Regions from separate parts of the Streptomyces sp. NPDC090741 genome, predicted to be linked through region 3. Evidence: riboswitches for the same ligand, from Rfam matches in the RefSeq annotation. Region 3 holds a riboswitch; each other region holds the start of a gene.
The links. Region 3 has a riboswitch for cyclic di-AMP ahead of ACIQU4_RS33660 (M23 family metallopeptidase). Riboswitches for the same ligand answer to the same signal wherever they lie in the genome.
Positions count from the first base shown of each region.

Region 1 (7,392 bases), on a different contig from region 3:
ACTGGTCGAGGCCTGTGCCGGCGGCCGCACGGTCGTGGTGATCCCGTCCGGCGAAGGCGACCGGCGGCTCACCGACGGACTGGCCCGGCTGGCCGGCTCCGGCCGCGTCGACATGCCCGACCTCGAACTGCTGCCCGGCTCGTACGACCTGCCCGGCGCCCGCCTGCTCGACCTCGTGCAGGTGATGGACCGGGTCCGCCGCGAATGTCCCTGGACCTCGCGCCAGACCCACGAGGCGCTGGTCAAGTACGCCACGGAGGAGGCGTACGAACTCGTCGAGGCCATCGAGGACGGGGACCGGGAGGCGCTGCGCGAGGAGCTCGGCGACGTACTGCTGCAGGTGGTCTTCCACGCACGGATCGCCGAGGAGCATCCCGACGAGCCGTTCTCCATCGACGACGTGGCCGGCGGCCTCGTCGAGAAGCTGATCCACCGGCACCCGCACGTCTTCGGGGACGCGGACGCGCAGACCCCGGAGGACGTCAGCGCGCACTGGCAGCGCACCAAGGCGGTCGAGAAGCAGCGGGAGTCGGTCACCGACGGGATCCCGCTGGGCCAGCCCGGACTCGCGCTCGCGGCCAAGCTCGCCGGCCGGGTCCGCGCGGGCGGCCTGGCCGTGGAACTGCCCCGCGGCGAGGGCATCGGGTACGAGCTGCTGGAACTGGCCGCGCGCGCCGAGGCGGCGGGCATCGACCCCGAGACCGCGCTGCGCGCGGCGGCCCGCACCTACCGGGACGCGATCCGGGCCGCCGAGGGCGTCGGCGCGTAACCCGCGGCGGGACTACCGGGGGGCGCGGCCCGACGGGTTGTGCCAGTGCGGCTCGGGGCGGCCGAGGAACCACTCGCCGAAGCCCAGGGGCCGGCCGCCCGGACCGTGGCCGGTGCCGGCGGCGGGCACGGTGTCGTGGAAGATCCGGCCCGGCGGGGCGCCGAGCTCCTTCAGCACGTGCACGGTCTGCTCGACGAACGGCGCCGGCCCGCTGAGGTAGACGTCCTGCTCGGGCCACATGGCCCGGTGGCCGAGCGCGGTCGCCAGCCGCCCGGTGGCCTGGTTGCGGTGCTGCCCGGGGGCGGGCGTGATGTAGGTGACGCCGAGCCAGCCGAAGGCGGCGGCGTACTCGTCGATCAGCGGGCGGTCGTACAGGTACGCGGCGTCCCGGGCGACGACGAAGAGCCGTACGTCCTGATCGGGAGGCTGCCCGGCGAGCTCCTCCACCATGGCCCGGATCGGCGCCCAGCCGGTGCCCGCGGCGATCAGGCTGACCGGCCGGTCGGCGCGGCGCAGCGTCAGCTGCCCGCCGGCCGCGCCGAGCCGCAGCATCTCGCCGGGCCGGGCCTCGCGGACCAGGGCGCTGCTGAGCCGGCCGTCCTCGATACGGCTGACGTGCAGGTCGAGGGTGCCGTCCGGGCGCGGGGCGTTTCCGATGGAGTACGTGCGCCAGGTCCTCGGGATCCGTTCGCTGCTCACGCTCGCGTACTGGCCGGGGAGGTGGGGGAAGGGGGCGTGCGGGCGCAGGGTCAGTACCCCTATGTCCTGCCCGTACTGGAGGTGGCGCACGATCTCGGCCTCCCACCACGGCGGGTCCTCGCTCGCGGCGGCCCCGGCCATCATGGCGTCGGCGATCACCTGGTACGCCTCGGACCAGGCCTTCTCCACGGTCGGCGTCCAGGACTCGCCACAGGTCCGGGCGAGCGCGGCGAGCAGGCTGGCGCCGAGGGCCGCGTAGTGCTCGGGGCCGGCGAGGAACTTGCGGTGGTCGCGGCCGAGGTCGTGGAGATAGGGGAGCAGGCTGTCGTCGTCGAGGTGGGCGATCACGTGGGTCAGCGCGGCGAAGATCCGGTCGCGCTGGCGTTCCATGTCCTCGGCGGAGGCCGGGAAGAGCTCACGGATCCCGGGGTTGTGCCAGAAGAGGTGGGAGTAGAAGTACTTGACCGCGTGCTCGGCCCTTCTCTCCACCACCGCGAAGCTGCTCTTCAAGATCCTCACATCCACAAAACCGAAAGTAGGAACGCCGGGGAACGGGAGGTCAAGCGATGGCGGATCTACGGACAGCCGCGGCGAACCACCCATATGGGATGGCGGCGGGCCCGCGGGATACGGTCAGCGGGTGCATGAGCCGACCTCCGCAGCCTCCGCAGCCCCCGAAGACAGCACTCCTCCCCAGGGTCCGACCCTGTTCGACTGGGAGTTCGCGACCGATCCGTACCCGGCGTACGCCTGGCTGCGCGAGCACTCCCCGGTGCACCGCACCAAGCTCCCGAGCGGGGTCGAGGCCTGGCTGGTCACCCGGTACGCCGACGCCCGCCAGGCCCTCGCCGACCAGCGGCTCAGCAAGAACCCGGCACACCACGCGGAGCCGGCGCACGCCAAGGGCAAGACCGGGATCCCGGGGGAGCGCAAGGCGGAGCTGATGACGCACCTGCTCAACATCGACCCGCCGGACCACACACGGCTGCGGCGGCTGGTGTCGAAGGCGTTCACCCCGCGCAGGGTGGCCGAGTTCACCCCGCGGGTGCAGGAGCTGACCGACCACCTCATCGAGCAGTTCGCGAGCAGGGGGGAAGCGGACCTCATCCACGAGTTCGCCTTCCCGCTCCCCATCTACGCCATCTGCGAGATGCTCGGCGTACCGCGCGAGGACCAGGACGACTTCCGCGACTGGGCCGGGATGATGATCCGGCACGGCGGCGGCCCGCGCGGCGGGGTCGCCCGCTCCGTGAAGCAGATGCGGACCTATCTCGGTGAACTCATCCACCGTAAACGGGATGATCTGGGCAATGACCTGATTTCGGACCTGATCCGCGCGAGCGACCACGGTGATCACCTGGCCGAGGCCGAGGCCACGGCGATGGCCTTTATCTTGCTGTTCGCCGGATTTGAGACGACCGTCAACCTCATCGGCAACGGCGTCCACTCCCTCTTCATGAACCCCGGTCAGCGCGCCCGCCTCCAGGACTCCCTCGCCGCCGGCGAGAGCGGCCTGCTGGAGACCGGCATCGAGGAACTGCTGCGCTACGACGGGCCCGTGGAGCTGGCCACCTGGCGGTTCGCCACCGAGCCGCTGACCCTCGGCGGCCAGGACGTCGCCGCCGGCGATCCGGTGCTCGTCGTCCTCGCCGCGGCCGACCGGGACCCCGAGCGGTTCGCCGATCCGGACACCCTCGACCTCTCCCGCACAGACAACCAGCACCTCGGATACGGGCACGGCATCCACTACTGCCTGGGTGCTCCGCTCGCGCGACTTGAGGGACAGACGGCGCTTGCGACTTTGCTGACGCGTCTGCCGGATCTGGAACTCGCTGTTCCGCCCAACGACCTTCGCTGGCGCGGGGGTCTGATCATGCGTGGCCTGCGCACTCTTCCCGTCAAGTTCACACCCCGAAACCCCTGAACGCGCCCTGACCGTAAGTCAGCCCCCGTCAAGAGTTGTTACTCGCGTGCTAAGACGGCTAGGTTCTGCCGTTACCCAGCCGTTATGCGAAAGGTGCAGCTCATGCGTTCCGGGAACGGCCGCCACAGACGCCCCCGCCAGGTACCCGCGATAGTCGTCACCGCCGGGGTCACCGGTTCCGCGTTGGCCCTGCCGCTGTTCGCCGCCACCGGCGCGAGCGCAGCAGACACCTCCACGTGGGACAAGGTCGCCGAGTGCGAGAGTGGCGGCTCCTGGAGCGCCAACTCCGGCAGCGGGTCCTACGGCGGACTTTCGTTCACGCAGGAACAGTGGAGCGCCTCGGGCGGCCTCGAGTTCGCCGAGCGCCCCGACCTCGCGAGCCGCTCACAGCAGATCGCCGTCGCCGAGCGCGTGCTGGGCACCCAGGGCGCCAAGGCCTTCGGGCACTGCTCGGACTCGGCCGGACTGACCCAGCAGGGCCCCGCGGCGGCCGTGGACCCGGGCCTGCCCGGCACGCTCGGCCCGATCACCCCGAGCGCCTCGCGCCCCGACCACTCGGTCCCGGCCGGCGGCTCCGGTGCGAAGGCGCGGGACTTCGGGGCCCCGACCCCGGCTCCGGCCCCGGACTTCACGCTTCCGCCGGCGCCGCTCGCGCCGAACAGCGGACTGCCCGTCATGCCCGACCCGGACGCGCCGTCCACCTCGCCGAGCGCCCCGGTGCTCCCGGGCGACCCGACGGCGACCCCGGGCACCCCGACGGCGCCCGCCGACCCGACGGCCCCGGGGAGCCCCACCACGCCCGGGAGCCCGACGGACCCGACCGCTCCGGTCAACCCGGCCGACCCGACCGCCCCTGCCGCCCCCTCGGCCCCGGGCCTCCCGGGCGCCACCACCGACCCGGCCGGCATCCCGGACCCCTCCGGCACCGGCAAGCACCGCGGTACGCCCGCTCTTGAGGTGCCCGTCAAGTCTGACGCGGCGTCGGACCCCTCGTACACGGTCCAGGCGGGCGACAGTCTGGCCACCATCGCGTCTGCCAAGGGGGTCAAGGGCGGCTGGAACGCGCTCTACCAGGCCAACGAGCAGGTCATCGGCAAGGACGCCAACCTGATCAAGCCCGGTCAGAATCTGGATCTAAGCTAGAAATAGCGGCACTTCGGACACCCGGAAAAGGGTGAATGTCCGTTATCTGCAAGTGAGACATGTGTCTCTTCCGGTCAACTGGCGTGTCCCGCCTGGAGCCTTCCGCAAACCCCGTCCTCACCTGCGCAAACGCCCGTGAGGGGGGCGCAAGTAGGGGCCCTTTCTCCCCGGTGTTCCTCGTTGAACATCGGGGAGAGACCTGTCTACCTTCTGAGTCGCCCGCCACCGCGGGCTCCTTCGACCGCATCGCCGAATCCTGCCGGCGGACGGGGGGAACAGTCGTCGCGTCAAGCGCCGAAGGCAGGAGCGGGGGAACCAAGGTAGGCGCCGGGAGCGGCCGTTGAGAGACGGCCGGGGAACCGGCTAGGGGTTAAGTCGTGCGCCAGTCGCACGGCCGGGCACTCATCAGCCCGAACCCGACAGCTCACCTCGTAGGCGTCGGTGAGGAGAACTCCATGCTGATTTCCGGCAAGGGCAAGCACCGCCGCGCCTCCAAGGCCGCTCGCATCGTCACGCTCGCCGGTGTCGCCGGTGTCGCCGTCGCCGCCCCCCTGATGGCGGCCGGCTCGGCCTCCGCCGCCACCGCCGGCGAGTGGGACCGCGTCGCGCAGTGCGAGGCCGGCGGCAACTGGTCCATCAACACGGGCAACGGCTACTACGGCGGCCTGCAGTTCTCGTCCTCCACGTGGGCCGCGTACGGCGGCAAGGCGTACGCCGCGCAGGCCAACCAGGCCTCCAAGTCGCAGCAGATAGCCATCGCGGAGAAGGTCCTCAAGGGCCAGGGCAAGGGCGCGTGGCCGTCCTGCGGCGTCGGCCTCTCCAACTCCTCTTACACCGGTGGTGGTACGACCGACACCCCGAAGAAGACGGAGACGAAGACCGAGACCAAGAAGACCCAGCCGAAGAAGACCGAGCCGAAGAAGGAGACGAAGCGCGAGACCCCCGCCCCGGTCACCCGCTCCGAGCGCTCCGAGACCCCGGCGCCGAAGACCGGCAACGGCTCGTACGAGGTCAAGTCCGGCGACACCCTGGGCACCATCGCCGAGGCCAACGGCGTCAAGGGCGGCTGGGAGAAGCTCTTCGAGCTCAACAAGGACATCGTCTCGGACGCCGACCTGATCTTCCCGGGTCAGATGCTGAAGCTCAGCTGAATCCTGCAGTAACAACCGCGGCCGCCCGTGCGGCGCCGCGGCAGCCCGACCGCCCGGCGCGTCTTCCCCTCACGCGCCGGGCGGCGGCGTTTCCCGGGTCCCGGACCGGCCCAGGACCGGCTCATGACCGGCCCCGGCCTGCTCCGATGTGCCGGTGAGTGAGAGCCCTATGTCCCGGAAGGCGGGTATTCGGGCCCTTTTTCGTCCCAGGAGGCGGGCGGTCGGCCGGCCGAGTGCCCGGAGCCGGTTAGGCTCTAGTCGGCGGGGCCGTCCCACGGCCCGACATGCCACCGCACACCCAGCGTCACATCCCAGAAGGAGATGCTCGTGCCGTCCATCGACGTCGTCGTAGCCCGGGAAATCCTGGACTCCCGAGGCAACCCCACGGTCGAGGTCGAGGTGGGCCTCGACGATGGCAGCACCGGCCGTGCTGCAGTTCCGTCCGGCGCCTCCACCGGTGCCTTCGAGGCCATTGAGCTCCGCGACGGTGACCCCAACCGCTACATGGGCAAGGGTGTCGAGAAGGCCGTCCTCGCGGTCATCGAGCAGATCGGCCCGGAGCTCGTCGGCTACGACGCCACCGAGCAGCGCCTGATCGACCAGGCCATGTTCGACCTGGACGCCACCGACAACAAGGGCTCGCTCGGCGCCAACGCCATCCTCGGCGTGTCCCTCGCCGTCGCGCACGCCGCGGCCGAGGCCTCGGACCTCCCGCTCTTCCGCTACCTCGGCGGCCCGAACGCGCACCTGCTGCCCGTTCCGATGATGAACATCCTGAACGGCGGGTCGCACGCCGACTCCAACGTGGACATCCAGGAGTTCATGATCGCCCCGATCGGCGCGGAGTCCTTCTCCGAGGCGCTGCGCTGGGGTGCCGAGGTCTACCACACCCTCAAGAAGGTCCTGCACACCAAGGGCCTCTCCACCGGCCTGGGCGACGAGGGCGGCTTCGCCCCGAACCTGGAGTCCAACCGCGCCGCGCTCGACCTCATCGTCGAGGCCATCAAGCAGGCCGGCTACACCCCGGGCAAGGACATCGCGCTCGCGCTCGACGTCGCCGCGTCCGAGTTCTACAAGGACGGCAAGTACGAGTTCGAGGGCCAGTCCCGCTCGGCCGCCGAGATGACCGAGTACTACGAGGAGCTCGTCTCCGCGTACCCGCTCGTCTCCATCGAGGACCCGCTGTACGAGGACGACTGGGCCGGCTGGAAGGTCATCACCGACCGCCTCGGCGCCAAGGTCCAGATCGTCGGCGACGACCTCTTCGTCACCAACCCGGAGCGCCTGGCCCGCGGTATCGAGGAGGGCTCCGCGAACGCCCTGCTCGTGAAGGTGAACCAGATCGGTTCGCTGACCGAGACCCTCGACGCCGTCGAGATGGCCCAGCGCAACGGCTTCAAGTGCATGATGTCGCACCGCTCCGGTGAGACCGAGGACGTCACCATCGCCGACCTCGCCGTCGCCGTGAACTGCGGCCAGATCAAGACCGGCGCCCCGGCCCGCTCGGACCGCGTCGCCAAGTACAACCAGCTGCTGCGCATCGAGGAGATCCTCGACGACGCCGCCGTGTACGCGGGCCGCAGCGCGTTCCCGCGCTTCAAGGGCTAATCACGCTCTTGCTTCCGTACGTCCCCGCACTCGGTCCCGTACCGTGTGCGGGGACGTATTGCGTAGCGCGTACATAGGGGAGGCGGGATCAATGGCCG
Region 1 is NZ_JBIVXF010000004.1:82,645-90,036, reverse strand. It holds gene ACIQU4_RS12530 (nucleoside triphosphate pyrophosphohydrolase) at 1-769, shown strand, start outside; gene ACIQU4_RS12525 (globin domain-containing protein) at 782-1,987, opposite strand; gene ACIQU4_RS12520 (cytochrome P450) at 2,109-3,392, shown strand; gene ACIQU4_RS12515 (transglycosylase family protein) at 3,495-4,535, shown strand; cyclic di-AMP (ydaO/yuaA leader) riboswitch at 4,818-4,988, shown strand; gene ACIQU4_RS12510 (transglycosylase family protein) at 4,991-5,686, shown strand; gene eno (phosphopyruvate hydratase) at 6,008-7,294, shown strand; gene ACIQU4_RS12500 (septum formation initiator family protein) at 7,386-7,392, shown strand, end outside.
Region 1: another riboswitch for cyclic di-AMP. It lies ahead of ACIQU4_RS12510 (transglycosylase family protein); the one in region 3 lies ahead of ACIQU4_RS33660 (M23 family metallopeptidase).

Region 2 (7,392 bases), on a different contig from region 3:
TTCTCCGACTGGGCGAGGCCGAAGCCCCGTTGGAAGGCGGCCATCAGGCCCGGGTCGTGCACGGGTTGTTCGGGTGTGTCGGCCGGCCGCGGGGCGGGGGCGTCCCGCAGCTGCGGGACGAGGTGGTGCTGGGCCCGGCGGCGGGGCAGGGCCGGCCGGTCGGGATCCGTCCGGGCGGCCGGTACGGAGACCACCGCCATGGTCGGCGGGGCCACCGGCACGGGTGCGGGGGCGGGCGCGGGCACCGGAGGTGCCGGCTCCTGTACGACCGGCCGCGCGGGCCACCGTACGGCCGCTCCCCCGCCCGGAGTCGCGCCCGGAGTCGCGCCCGGAGTCGCGCCCGGGGTCCGGTCCGGGGCCCGGCCCGGCGAGGTCACGTCCAGCCCCAGGTCGAGGCCCAGGTCCAGGGTCGTCTCGACGGCCGGCGCCTCCCTCGGCTCCCGGCGATCCGTCTCGTGCCACGCCGACCTCGGCCGCGTACGCGTCTGCGGGCGCGGCGCGGGCGGCGCCGCCCAGGTCGGTGCCGCCGGCTCCGGCTCCCGTCGAAGCGGTGGTTCCGGCCGCGGTTCCGGCTTCGGCTTCGACTGCGGCCGCGGCTTCGGCTGTGGCGGCTGCGGCACGGCCACCCGTACGGGCTCCAGAGGAGGCAGGCCGGCGCCCCCGTCCCCGGTCCCCCACGACGTGGCCCGGGAGCCCCCGAGCGCATCTGCGGCGCTCGGCGCCTCCGCCCCCAGCAGCTCCTGCGGCAGCACCAGCACCGCGAGCACGCCGCCGTAGATGTTGGACTTGAGCTCGACGGCGATCCCGTGCCTCCGGGCCAGCGCCGACACCACGAACAGGCCGATCCGCCCGTCCGCCAGCAGGTGCCGGACGCTGATCTGGTCGGGGTCGACGAGCAGGGCGTTCATCCGGTGCTGCTCCGCGGTCGGCATGCCCAGCCCGCGGTCCTCCACCTCGACGGCGATGCCGGCGGTGACCCGCTCGGCGCGCACCACCACGTCGGTGTCGGGGGCGGAGAACACCGTGGCGTTCTCGACCAGTTCGGCCAGCAGGTGCACGACGTCGGCGACGGCATGGCCGCGTACGGTGCCGCCCGCCGGGGGCACCACCTTGACCCGCGTGTACTGCTCGACCTCCGCGACGGAGGAGCGCAGCACCTCGCTCAGGTCGATGGGCCGGGTCCACTGGCGCCGGGAGGCGGCGCCACCGAGCACGGCCAGGTTCTCGGCGTGGCGGCGGATCCGGGTGGCGAGGTGGTCGACGTGGAAGAGCTCCTTGAGGAGGTCGGGATCCTCGACCGTGTCCTCCAGCTCGTCGAGCAGCGAGATCTCCCGGTGCACGAGGGACTGGAGCCGGCGCGCGAGGTTGACGAAGACCTCGACCTTGCGGTCGCTGTCGGACGGCGCGGCCGGGCCGGCCAGCCGTACGAGGGTCGTGTGCGCGTGTTCGCGGGCGCCGCGCAGCTCCTGGGAGAGCAGCCAGAACTCGTCGACGCGGGCCGGGTCGGTGCCGGGCGGCGGCGCCGTCGGTCCGCCGCGGACCGGGCGGACCGGGGGCTCACCCCGTTCCAGCCGCTCGGCGGCGGTCCGCAGCTCCTGGCGTCCGCGCACGCTGGAGCGGCGCAGGGCCTCGCAGCGATCCCGGACGGCCTTGGCGGAACGCTGGGCTCCGAGCAGGGCGGCGGCCAGCGCGCCGATGACGAGCAGGGCGCAGCCCGCCAGGATCGGCCAGAGCCGTGCGTCCCGCGCCCCCGCGCCCCCGCCGAGCTGCAGCGTGAAGATCACCGCGGCGGCGCCGCTGAGCCCGGCGGCGAGCGTGGGCAGCAGGGCGGTGCGGACCAGCTGGGGCCGTATCTGCCGGCCGGGACCGGTGACGGCGTATCTCGACGGGGCGTGGCGGGCGGCGCGGAGTCCGGACATCGGCGTCCTCTACGTGGGGCCCGGGCCCCCAGGGTTCCGGGGCCCGGTGTGGATCACGGTGTTGATCACCGGATACCCACGCTAGACCGCACGATCCCGCCCCTGACAGCCAGTTGGGGAACTTCGCCGGGGTGCTTCCCGCTCCCGATGGAGCGCTCGTACGACAGCCCGAATCCGCCGGGGGCGCACGTTCTGCAAGGACCGTACGAGACGCACACCCCCCAGCGCCGGAAGCACCCCCTACGAGCCGACGGCCTCCGGTTCCTCGTGCGCCGCGGCCGGGGGCCGGGTCGTCGCGACCGGGCGGGACGGCGTCGCCGGGGCGGGCGGGGCCGAGGCCACGAACGGGCGCCACCACGGCTCGCTCGGGGCGCCCGCGTCGCCCGGCTCGAACGGCTGGCCCGGGATCGGCAGCGCGATGGCCGCCCCGGTGGCCTCGGAGGCGGCCACGGTGCCCTCGCCCGGCTCGTCCCACGGGTGCAGCGCCAGGTTGAAGGTGCCCCAGTGGATCGGCAGCATCGTGCCGTGCGGGATCCCGCCCTGGAGGTCGAGGTGGGCCTGCATGCCCTCCTCGGGGGTCATGTGGATGTCGGGCCAGTACTCCGAGTACGCACCGATCTGGATCATCGTGGCGTCGAAGGGGCCGTGCGCGGCGCCGATCTCCGCGAACCCGGGGAAGTACCCCGTGTCACCGCTGTGGAAGATGCGGTGCTCGTCGCCCGCGACCACCCACGAGGCCCACAGGGTGTTCTGCTGGTTGCGCAGGCCGCGCCCGCAGAAGTGCCGCGCCGGGGTCGCCGTCAGCGAGAGCCCCGCGATCTCGGTGGCCTCGTTCCAGTCGAGCTCGCGCAGCCGGTCCGGCGACACGCCCCAGCGCTCCAGGTGGGCGCCGACGCCGAGCGGCACGGCGAAGACGGTGTCCGTCCCGGCCAGTTCCTTGATGGTCGGCAGGTCGAGGTGGTCGTAGTGGTCGTGCGAGATCACCACGGCGTCGACCGGCCCCAGCGAGGCCAGCGGTACGGGGACGGGGTGCAGCCGCTTGGGCCCGGCGAACGGGAACGGAGAGCACCGCTCACCCCACACGGGGTCGAACAGCACCCGCCGCCCGTCGATCTCCGCGAGCACGCCCGAGTGCCCCATCCAGGTCAGGCGCAACCCGCTCACCGGCGGTTTCGCCAGCTCGGCGAGCGTCGTCGGGTACACCGGGATCGGCGCACCCGGGTTGCGCCGGGTCCGCTGCTCCTTGTGGAAGTAGATCTTGGCGAACTCCATCATGGAGCCCGAGGGCCTGGTCCGGGCCCCGACCGGGTTCTGGAAGACGCCGTCGGCGAAGTTCGGCGAGCGCCGGATCCGCTCCAGGCGGGCGCCGGACGGATCCGCGCCGAAGGCTTCGGGCCTCAGGGCGCGCAGCCGAGGACGCAGGGGACGGGAGCCGGTCAAAGCGCCTCCTGGGAGGGTGGGGCGGATGGTTGTGAGGCCGTACGGAATACCGGTCTACCACCATGCCAACGCGCACCGGTCCCGAAGGATTCCGCCGCGCGCCTGCGTTCTCGCGCCCTCCCCCTTCCCTCCACTCCCGTCCCTTCCCCTCCTCCGTCCCCTTCCCCCTCGCGTCCGCCCCGCCGCCCCGCCGCCCTACAACGGCAGCAGGTCCGGACGCTTCGCCTCCACGTGGTCCCCGGAGGACTCCCCGCGCAGCCGCCGCCCGATCCAGGGCACCAGGTACTCGCGTGCCCACTGGATGTTGTCCCGGGTCACGTCCACCGAGCCGCGCGGCTGCTGCGGCGGCCACGGCTGGTCGGGATCGGCCGGCACCTCCAGCCCCAGCACCTGGGCGGCGCGCAGCGCGACCCGGGTGTGTCCCTCGGGCGACAGGTGCAGCCGGTCGTCGTCCCAAGCCCGCCGGTCCTGTACGGACTTCAGCGACCAGAGGTCGAGCACCGGGCAGTCGTAGCGGTCGGCGATGGCGCGCACGTGCGCGCTGTACGTCGCCACCTTGCCCCGGAGGTGCTTGAGGACCGGAACGCCGCGGGTGTCGAAGCCCGTGGTGATCATGACCTGCCCGACGGCTCCGGTGAGGTCGGCGACCGCCGCCTCGAACCGCTCCGCCACGTCGTCCGGGTCACTGCCGGGCCGGATGATGTCGTTGCCGCCCGCGCAGAAGCTCACCAGGTCGGGTGCGAGCTCCTTGGCCCTTGGGACCTGTTCGGCCACGATCTGGTCGAGGAGGCGCCCCCGCACGGCCAGGTTCGCGTACCGGAATTCGTTTTCCTCGCGCTGATCGGCCAGGAGTACGGCCAGCCGGTCCGCCCAGCCGAGAAAGGTCTCCCCGGGCCCCGGGTCCCCCACACCCTCGGTGAAGCTGTCCCCGATCGCCGCGTACGAGCCGATGGTCTTGAGTGTCGTCTTCGTCGCTGCCACGAGGACACATCTTTCACCCCGGCACGTGACCTACGCCACCGTAGGCAGGGGTTGACGGACCGTGATCTATACCACCCGGTCGGTACGGAATAACAGCGCGTGAGGCCGGAACCCCCCTCGGGTCCCGGCCTCACGTGTCCGGCTGCCTCTCCGACGGCGGGAGCCGTCAGATGCTCACACCCTTCGAGCGGAGGTAGGCCAGCGGGTCGATGTCCGAGCCGTAGGACGGCCCGGTGCGGATCTCGAAGTGCAGGTGCGGGCCGGTCGAGTTGCCGGTGGAGCCGGAGAGGCCGATGGTCTGGCCGCCGGTGACGCTCTGGCCGACCGAGACGGAGAGCTGGGACAGGTGGCCGTACTGGGAGTACTTGCCGTCCGTGTGCCGGATGACGACCTCGTTGCCGTACGCGCCGCCCCAGCCGGCGGAGACGACGGTGCCCGCGCCGACGGCGCGGACGGTGGTGCCGGAGCTCGCGATGAAGTCGACACCGGTGTGGTAGCCGCTGGACCACATGGCGCCGGGGGTCTTGTACTGGGTGGATATCCCGCCACCGCCGACGGGGGCGACGAAGCCGGCGGCGCTGACCGCACCGGCGGCGGACTTGGCGGCGGTGCTCTTCTTGGCGGGCGCGGCGGCGGGGGCCGGCGCGGCGTCCGCGGAGCCCTTGGCATCCGCGGAGCCCTTGGAGTCCGGGGCCGCGTCCGCACCCGAGTCCGAGGACTTCTTCGCCGGGGCCGGGGCCGGGGCCGCCTTCTCCGCGGGAGCCGGGGCCGCCTCGCCCTTCGCGCCGAGGGTCAGGGTCAGCCTCAACCCGGGGTGGATCAGCGAGGGGTCGGCGCCGACGGCCTCGCGGTTGTCGGCGTACAGCCGCTGCCAGCCGCCCGAGAGGTGGCGGTCCTGGGCGATCTTGGAGAGGTAGTCACCCGGCACGACCGTGTAGACGGCCGAAGCGGCCGGCGAGCCCTGCTCGGCGGCGGCGGGCGCGGCCTGGAGCGCCGCCGGAAGCCGCGGTGCCTGCACGGGAGCCGCTGCGGGTGCGGCGGCCGGGGCGCCCGCCGCGTGGGCGCCGGCGGCGCCCAGCAGCGGCAGCGCGAGGGCCGCACCGCCGGTGCCCGCGACGGCGAAGCCGCGCGCCATGGAACGGGACTTGGGACGTCGGTGCTTACCCTTTGCAGGCATGGCGAATTCCTCTCCGTCGCCTGCGAGGTGAGCTGTCGGGTTCGGACTGGAGATGTCCGGCCGTACATGAACAGAACATGAACGGCTTCACCCCGAGCTGCTCCGATACGAATGATCGGGAACAGCGGCCTACCTGGTTCCCCCGCTCCTGCCGCGCGCGTGAATAGTCGGGTGCGGTTTCCGGACGGCGGCAGGATTCGGCGGTCCATCCGGATCGATCGCGAAGGTAATCGAGTTGAGCCGCACCGAACAAGCCACGAATTTCCTGACGGATTCACAGAAGCCCGAATCCGCCGGAATTCCGGTCACCCTCCGTCAATTCCCCGGCGCCAACAACCGCCCCGGCCGGGGCGTTCCGCTTCGACGATCAGGCACTCACGGTCACCGTATGATCTGGCTCACGGGGCCGCGCCCGATCTCGCCTCCGGTTATGGCAAGTTGGCCCCAAGTAGTGTAATTCGGACAGATCGCGACGATGCGGAGGAGTTCCCGTGACCCAGCAGATACCCCGGCCCCCGCGGACGGAGCCCGTACCGGAGCCCGAGCTCGCGGAAGTGCGCAACTTCCGTGACGTGGGCGGCCTCCCGACCACCGACGGGCGGAGGGTCAAGCCGGGAAAACTATTCCGTAGCGGACATCTGGCACATGCCACCGAAACCGATACAGAATTCCTCACATCGCTCGGCCTGCACACCGTCTTCGACTTCCGCAACGCCGCCGACCACGCCCTGGAGGGGCCCGACGTCGAGCTCCCCGGAGTACGGAACGTCAACATCCCGCTGTCGGATCCGGCCGACGGCAAGGAGTTCTGGAAGATGGTCCGCGACGGCGGCGTCGAACAGCTCCGCGGACTCCTCGGCGAGGGGAAGGCCGCCGAGCGGATGGCCAACTCGTACCGCGCGATGATCGAGAACCGCACCGCCGAGCACAGCCGGGTCGTGCACGCCCTCGCCGAAGACAGCGTTCCGGCGCTCATGCACTGCGCGGCCGGCAAGGACCGGGCCGGCCTGTCGATCGCCGTCACCCTGCTCGCGCTGGGCGTCGAGCGCGAGGCGATCGTGGCGGACTACCTGGAGTCCAACGCCCCGCACCGCCGCTACCGGGTGCGCCGCGGCAGCGAAGCGCCCGAGGCCCGCTCCCCCGAGGTGATGGAGCTGCTCTCGCCGCTCTTCGACGCCCGCGCCGAGTACCTGACGGCCGCCTTCGACGCCATCGACGGGCACTGGGGCGGGGTCGACCGGTACCTCGACGAGGGCCTCGGACTCACGCCCGAGACCCTCGGCCGGCTGCGGGACCGGCTGCTCGACTGAGCCGGCCCCCTCGAAGGGGAGCGGGCCGTCAGCCGCCGCCGACGGCCTGCTTCACCAGCGTCCTGCCGAAGTCCCACATCAGGGCGCCCCCGCCGTGCGCCTCGTCCATGACCTCGCGGAAGGCCCCGACGAACCGGTCGACGTCCCCCTCGTCCACGATCAGCGGCGGGATGAGCTTGATGACCTCCAGATGGTCGCCCGACACCTGTGTCAGGATCCGGTGCTTCTGCAGCAGCGGCACCACCACCATCTGCGCGAAGAGCCCCTTGCGGGCCGCCTGGAGCATGGCCCACCGGCTGCGCAGCCCGAGCGAGGACGGCCGCCCGAACTCGATTCCGATCATCAGGCCGCGCCCGCGCACCTCGTGGAGCAGCTCGTACTCGTCCACGAGCGCGGCGAGCCGCCCGCGCAGCAGGTCGCCCATCGCGCGCGCGTTCGCGACCACCGACTCGTCCTCCATGACGGAGAGCACCGCCAGCCCGGCCGCCATCGCCTGCGCGTTGGAGCCGAAGCTGGCGGAGTGCACCAGCACCCGGTCCATGGACGAGTAGACGCGTTTGAAGAT
Region 2 is NZ_JBIVXF010000003.1:257,286-264,677, reverse strand. It holds gene ACIQU4_RS10785 (ATP-binding protein) at 1-1,919, opposite strand, end outside; gene ACIQU4_RS10780 (MBL fold metallo-hydrolase) at 2,160-3,359, opposite strand; gene ACIQU4_RS10775 (SGNH/GDSL hydrolase family protein) at 3,555-4,340, opposite strand; gene ACIQU4_RS10770 (peptidoglycan DD-metalloendopeptidase family protein) at 4,507-5,517, opposite strand; cyclic di-AMP (ydaO/yuaA leader) riboswitch at 5,522-5,730, opposite strand; gene ACIQU4_RS10765 (tyrosine-protein phosphatase) at 6,009-6,827, shown strand; gene ACIQU4_RS10760 (aspartate aminotransferase family protein) at 6,856-7,392, opposite strand, start outside.
Region 2: another riboswitch for cyclic di-AMP. It lies ahead of ACIQU4_RS10770 (peptidoglycan DD-metalloendopeptidase family protein); the one in region 3 lies ahead of ACIQU4_RS33660 (M23 family metallopeptidase).

Region 3 (7,392 bases):
CACCAACTACTTCGAGACCATGCCGACCCACCAGCTGGAGCTCGCGCTCTGGCTGGAAGCCGACCGGATGGGCTCGCTGCTGGCCGCCCTGGACGACGAGTCCATGGAGAACCAGCGCGACGTCGTCAAGAACGAGCGCCGCCAGCGGTACGACAACGTCCCGTACGGCACGGCCTTCGAGAAGCTGACCGCCCTCGCCTACCCCGAGGGCCACCCGTACCACCACACCCCGATCGGCTCCATGGCCGACCTGGACGCGGCCTCCCTGGAGGACGCCCGCGCCTTCTTCCGTACGTACTACGCGCCCAACAACGCGGTGCTGTCGGTCGTCGGCGACATCGACCCCGAGCAGACGCTCGCCTGGGTCGAGAAGTACTTCGGCACCATCCCCGGGCACGACGGCAAGCAGCCGCCGCGCGACGGCTCGCTGCCCGAGATCATGGGCAGCGAGCTGCGCGAGGAGATCGTCGAGGAGGTCCCGGCCCGTGCGCTGATGGCCGCCTACCGGCTCCCGCACGACGGCACCCGCGAGTGCGACGCCGCCGACGTGGCACTGACCGTGCTGGGCGGAGGCGAGTCCTCCCGGCTGCACAACCGCCTGGTACGCCGCGACCAGAGCGCCGTCGCGGCCGGCTTCGGCATGCTGCGGCTCGCCGGTGCGCCCTCGCTGGGCTGGCTGGACGTGAAGACCTCCAGCGGCGTCGAGGTGCCCGCCATCGAGGCGGCCGTCGACGAGGAGCTCGCGCGGTTCGCCGCCGAGGGCCCGACCGCCGAGGAGATGGAGCGCGCCCAGGCGCAGCTGGAGCGCGAGTGGCTGGACCGGCTGAGCACGGTGGCCGGGCGCGCCGACGAACTGTGCCGCTTCGCGGTCCTGTTCGGCGACCCGCAGCTGGCGCTCAGCGCGGTCGGGCGCGTCCTCGACATCACCGCCGAGGAGGTGCAGGCCGTGGCCGCGGCCCGACTGCGCCCCGACAACCGCGCGGTGCTGGTGTACGAGCCGCTCCCGGCAGAAGCCGGCGAGAACGGTGAGAGCGACGAGAACGACGAGAACGAAGGGGCGGAGCAGTGAGCGACACCGCAGCCGTCACGATGACCTTCCACCCGCAGCCCCAGGCCGGCCAGGCCCGGCCGTGGGCCTTCCCGGCCCCCGAGCGCGGCTCGCTGCCCAACGGCCTGACCGTGCTGCGCTGCCACCGGCCCGGCCAGCAGGTCGTCGCCGTCGAGGTCAACCTCGCCGCCCCGCTGGACGCCGAGCCCCAGGGCCTGGACGGCGTGGCGACCATCATGGCCCGCGCACTGTCCGAGGGCACCGACAAGCACTCCGCCGAGGAGTTCGCGGCCGAGCTGGAGCGCTGCGGCGCCACGCTCGACGCGCACGCCGACCACCCGGGCCTGCGGGTCTCCCTGGAGGTCCCGGCCTCCCGGCTGGCCAAGGCGCTGGGCCTGCTCGCCGAGGCGCTGCGCGCACCCGCCTTCGCCGAAAGCGAGGTCGACCGGCTGGTGCGCAACCGGCTCGACGAGATCCCGCACGAGCTGGCCAACCCGCAGCGCCGGGCCGCCAAGGAGCTCTCCAGGCAGCTCTTCCCGCCGACCCTGCGGATGTCCCGGCCGCGCCAGGGCACCGAGGAGACGGTCGCCCGGATCGACTCCGCGGCCGTACGCGCCTTCTACGAGGCCCACGTACGCCCCGCCACCGCCACCGCGGTGGTCGTCGGCGACCTGACCGGGATCGACCTGGACGCCGTCCTGGGGGACACCCTGGGCACCTGGACCGGCAACTCCGCCGAGCCCCTCCCGGTCCCGCCGGTCACCGCCGACGACACCGGCCGCGTGGTCATCGTGGACCGGCCCGGCGCGGTCCAGACGCAGCTGCTCATCGGCCGGATCGGGCCGGACCGGCACGAACGGGTCTGGGCGGCGCAGGTGCTCGGCACGTACTGCCTGGGCGGCACCCTCACCTCGCGCCTGGACAAGGTGCTGCGCGAGGAGAAGGGCTACACGTACGGCGTGCGCGCCTTCGGCCAGGTGCTGCGCTCCACGGCCGACGGCAAGGGCGCCTCGATGCTCGCCATCAGCGGCTCGGTGGACACCCCCAACACCGGCCCGGCGCTCGACGACCTCTGGAAGGTGCTCCGCACCCTCGCGGAGGGCGGCCTGACCGACGCCGAACGGGACGTGGCGGTGCAGAACTTGGTGGGCGTGGCCCCGCTGAAGTTCGAGACGGCCGCGGCCGTCGCCGGCACGCTCGCCGACCAGGTCGAGCAGGAGCTTCCGGACGACTACCAGGCGCAGTTGTACGCGCAGCTGGCCCAAACGGGCACGGTGGAGGCGACTTCGGCCGTCCTGGCCGCCTTCCCGGTGGACCGCCTGGTCACGGTCCTGGTGGGCGACGCCGCGCAGATCGAGGAGCCGGTGCGGGCGCTCGGGATCGGTGAGGTCACCGTCGTCACCAACTGACGGACATTCCAAGGGGCTCCGGCGGCTTGTCCGCCGGGGCCCCTTTTGTCTGTTTCGTGAAGAGGTTGCTCGTATGGGGTGTGGCGTATGCAACAAAAACGCGTGTCTGTTTGGCGATTGACTGATGATCCGCCTAGCGTCGGCCGTGCTGTCCGTCAGTTGTACGCGCCGCATCCGCGGCACCGGGCAGCGATCGCCGAGTCCCCGTCAGGCGCGAGCCTGGGGAGCCGGGGACCCACATGTGTCCCTGGGGTGAATCGGACCGCCTCGTCAGAGGGGGCCCGTAGGAGACCTTCCTGCTCCGAACCCGTCAGCTAACCCGGTAGGCGAGAAGGAAGGAAAGGATCAGCCCCTTCATGGCGTTTGGCAGTCGTGCCGCCGGTAAGCACCGTGGTTCCAGTCGTCTGAGCCGCAAGACAGCCGGTTACGCCGGCATAGCCGCCCTCGCCACCACCGGTGTCGTCGGCTCCCTCGCAGGCCCGGCGTTCGCCGCGTCGGACATGGCCCCCTCCATGGAGGACACCGGCCTGAACGCCGTCGTGACGGCCGAGGACCTCCCGGGCCAGATCGAGGCCCAGGCCGACGCCCAGGAGCACGCGGCCGAGGCCGCGGCCCTCAAGGCGAAGGCGGAGGCCGACGCGAAGGCGCGCGCCGCCGAGGCCAAGCAGAAGGCCGAGGAGAAGGCGAAGGCCGAGCGCGACGCCGCCGAGCGTGCCGCCCGCGAGGAGGAGCGCAAGCGCCTCAACACCTTCGTCGCCCCCGTCGACGAGTCCTACATCAGCACCCAGTGGCACGCGGGCGGCGGCATGTGGTCCTCCGGCAGCCACACCGGCATCGACTTCCACGCGGCCTCCGGCACCACGGTGCACGCGGTGGGCATCGGCACCGTGGTCGAGGCCGGCTGGGGCGGCGCGTACGGCAACAACATCGTCATCAAGCACGCCGACGGCACGTACACGCAGTACGGCCACATGTCCTCGCTGAGCGTCTCCGTCGGCGACCAGGTCACCGCCGGCCAGCAGATCGGCCTGTCGGGTTCCACCGGCAACTCCAGCGGCCCGCACCTGCACTTCGAGGCCCGCACCGGCGCCCAGTACGGCTCGGACATCGACCCGGTCGCGTACCTGCGCCAGCACGGCGTCAGCGTCTGACCCGCAGCACTTCACCGAAGGCCCCGGCTCTCCGAGCCGGGGCCTTCGTGTTGGCCGTAAATATCTGCCATTCCCGCCCGCGCTCGGAATTTATCGCCCGGTGCAATAGAGTCCCCTTACGGCAGTCGGCAGTCGGAAATAGGCGGAGGTCCGGACTTGCGTATTCCTGCGCACGCGGTATGCACGGCAATCCGCGAAGACATCGTCTCCGGGGTCTTCGAGCCCGGCGCCCGGCTGACGGAGGAACTGCTGGCCCGCCGGTACGGGGTCTCCCGCGTCCCCGTCCGCGAGGCGCTGCGGACCCTGGAGTCCGAGGGCTTCGTCACCACCCGGCGGCACGCGGGCGCCTGCGTCGCCGAGCCCACCGAGCAGGAGGCGGCCGACCTCCTGGAGCTGCGGCTGCTGCTGGAGCCGCTGGCGGCCGCGCGCGCCGCCCGGCGGCGTACCGAGGGCCACCTCAAGGTGCTGCGCGGGCTGGTCAGGCTCGGCCAGGAGCGGGCCAGGCGGGGCCAGGGGGAGGACCTGCGGTCCCTGGGCGGCTGGTTCCACGAGACCCTCGCCCAGGCCTCCGGCAGCCCGGGGCTGATCGTGCTGCTCACGCAGATGCGGCACAAGGTCGCCTGGATGTACGCCGTGGAGGCGCCGGCCCGGCCGGTGGACTCCTGGGCGGAGCACGGCGCGATCGTGGACGCGGTCGCCCGCGGGGACGCCGAGCGGGCCCGGGCGCTGACCGCGATCCACGCGGACCGCGCGGTCGGGGCGCACCGGCTGCGGGTGAGGACTTCGCAACATGCCGTAAACACGGCGAGCGGTCCGCATTAACAAAAGCCGCGTATTAAAGAGTGAAGGCTGCGGCTGAATTCGCGCGGTATAGGCTCTCGTCCTGCGCGCATGTGGTGAATTCCCGAAAAGGCTCGCCCGGCTCCGGCAGAGCGAACAGAACGAAGAAGCCGCGGCCACCGGATTACCGGTGGTGGCCGCGGCTTCTTCGTGTGCTCGGGGTGAACCCGAAGGGTCAGACGGTCTCGGGGAGCTCGTCGAGGCCCTCGGCGACCAGCTTCGCGAGGCGGTCCAGCGCCACCTCGGCGCCCTCGGCGTCGGACGCCAGGATGATCTCCTCGCCGCCCTGCGCACCCAGGCCCAGCACCGCGAGCATGGACGCGGCGTTGACGGGGTTCCCGTCGGCCTTCGCGATGGTCACCGGGACGCCGGAAGCGGTCGTCGCGCGGACGAAGATCGAGGCGGGACGAGCGTGCAGGCCCTCGGCCCAGCCGACGTTGACGCGGCGCTCTGCCATGGTGATGCCCTTCAGGTTCTTACGGTTGTCTAGACCAGTCTCTCACGACGCCCCTCATGCTCCGACCGACCTTCGGCCCGAATCCGCCGCCGTTCGACCCACCCCAGCTTGCACTGGTTTGCCCATGCTTGCCGCGTGCGCCGCGCAGGGGCGATTCGGCCAGTCCTGGCCTTAAGATCGCCGCATGACCACCGCGTCGGACCCCTCGTACCCGGCCCACTGGGAAGCGGATGTCGTCCTGCGCGACGGCGGCACCGCCCGGATCAGGCCGATCACCACGGAGGACGCGGGCCGGCTGGTCAGCTTCTACGAGCAGGTCTCCGACGAGTCGAAGTACTACCGCTTCTTCGCGCCCTACCCCCGGCTCTCCGCCCGTGACGTGCACCGCTTCACCCACCACGACTACGTGGACCGGGTCGGCCTCGCGGCGACCATCGGCGAGGAGTTCATCGGCACCGTCCGCTACGACCGGATCGGCCCCGAAGGCCGGCCCGCCTCCGCCCCCGCCGACGAGGCCGAGGTCGCCTTCCTCGTCCAGGACGCCCACCAGGGCCGCGGGGTCGCCTCCGCGCTCCTCGAACACATCGGCGCGGTCGCCCGCGAGCGGGGCATCCGCCGGTTCGCGGCCGAGGTGCTGCCCGCCAACAACAAGATGATCAAGGTGTTCAAGGACGCCGGATACGAGCAGAAGCGCAGCTTCGAGGACGGCTCCGTCCACCTCACCCTCGATCTCGAACCCACCGCCGAGTCCCTGGCCGTGCAGCGCGCCCGCGAGCAGCGCGCCGAGGCCCGCTCCGTGCAGCGGCTGCTGACCCCGCGCTCCGTGGCCGTCATCGGAGTCAGCCGCTCCGGCGGGGGCGTCGGCGCGGCGGCCCTGCGCAACCTGCGCGACAGCGGCTTCCGCGGCCACCTCTACGCCGTGAACGAGGCCGCCACCACCGATCTGCTGGACGGCGTACGGGTCTACCGCGCGCTCGGCGCCGTCGACGCCCCCGTCGACCTCGCGGTGATCGCGGTCCCCGCCGAGCGGGTCCCCGAGGCCGTCGCCGCCTGCGGCGAACACGGGGTGCAGGGGCTCGTGGTGCTCTCCGCCGGGTACGGGGAGAGCGGCGCGGCCGGGCTCGACCGGCAGCGCGAACTGGTGCGCCAGGTGCGCTCGTACGGGATGCGGCTCATCGGTCCGAACGCGTACGGCGTGATCAACACCGCCCCGGAGGTCGGGCTCAACGCCTCCCTGACCCCGGCGCCCGCCCCGATGCGGGGCCGCATCGGGCTGTTCACCCAGTCCGGGGCGATCGGCATCTCGCTGCTCTCCGCACTGCTGCGGCGGGGCGAGGGGCTGTCGTCCTTCGTCTCGGCGGGCAACCGGGCGGACGTGTCGGGGAACGACATCCTCCAGTACTGGTACGAGGACGAGGCCACCGACGTCGCGCTGATGTACCTCGAAACCCTCGGCAACCCGCGGAAGTTCACCCGGCTCGCGCGGCGGACGGCCGCCGTGAAGCCGGTGGTCGTCGCGCGGGGCGGCCGCCACACCCCGGCGGGGCACGTGGTCCCCGGGACCAGGCTGCCGGACGCCACGGTCTCGGCCCTGCTGCGGCAGGCGGGGGTGATCCGGGTCGACACGGTGACGGAGCTGGTGGACGTCGGGCTGCTGCTGGCCTCGCAGCCGCTGCCGGCCGGGCCGCGCGTGGCGATCCTCGGGAACTCGGAGTCGCTCGGCGTCCTCACGTACGACGCCTGCCTCGCCCAGGGGCTGCGGCCCGGGGCCCCGCGGGACCTGACGACGGCGGCGACGCCGGTGGACTTCCGGGCGGCGCTGGGCACGGCGCTGGGCTCCGCCGAGAACGACGCGGTGATCGTCACCGTGATCCCGTGGGTGAACGAGCAGGAGCCGCAGGACGACCTGGCCGAGGCCCTGCGGGACGCGGTGGCCGCCCATCCCGGCAAGCCGGTGGCGGTGGTCCACGTGGAACTGGCCGAGCTCGTCGACGCCCTGTCCCCGGCGGGGCTGGGCGCGGCTCCCGCGATGGGGGCGCTGCCCCCGCGCCCCCGCCCCACGGACGAGGACGAGGGCGGATTCGTCGGACCGGAGGTACGGATTCCGGCATATCCGGCCGCCGAGCGGGCCGTACGGGCCGTCGCCGAGGCCGTCCGGTACGGGCAGTGGCGGCGGGCCAACGCCGACGCCGGGCAGGTCCCCCAGTACGAGGACATCGACGAGGCCGCAGCCGCCGCCCGGCTCGCCGGCCTCCTGGCCGACGTGGGCGACGGCGTGCTCACCCTCACCGAGCCCGACGCCGCCGCACTGCTCGCCGACTACGGGATCCGGGTGCTCCCCACCCTGCCGGCGCCCAGCGCCGACGCCGCGGTCCGGGCCGCCCGGAGCCTGGGCTACCCGGTCGCCCTCAAGACCACCGCCCCGCACCTGCGCCACCGCGCGGACCTCGGCGGCGTACGCCTCGACCTCGGAGGCGAGGCCGACCT
Region 3 is NZ_JBIVXF010000016.1:153,939-161,330, forward strand. It holds gene ACIQU4_RS33650 (M16 family metallopeptidase) at 1-1,069, shown strand, start outside; gene ACIQU4_RS33655 (M16 family metallopeptidase) at 1,090-2,457, shown strand; cyclic di-AMP (ydaO/yuaA leader) riboswitch at 2,642-2,801, shown strand; gene ACIQU4_RS33660 (M23 family metallopeptidase) at 2,814-3,608, shown strand; gene ACIQU4_RS33665 (GntR family transcriptional regulator) at 3,765-4,430, shown strand; gene ACIQU4_RS33670 (HPr family phosphocarrier protein) at 4,624-4,905, opposite strand; gene ACIQU4_RS33675 (GNAT family N-acetyltransferase) at 5,090-7,392, shown strand, end outside.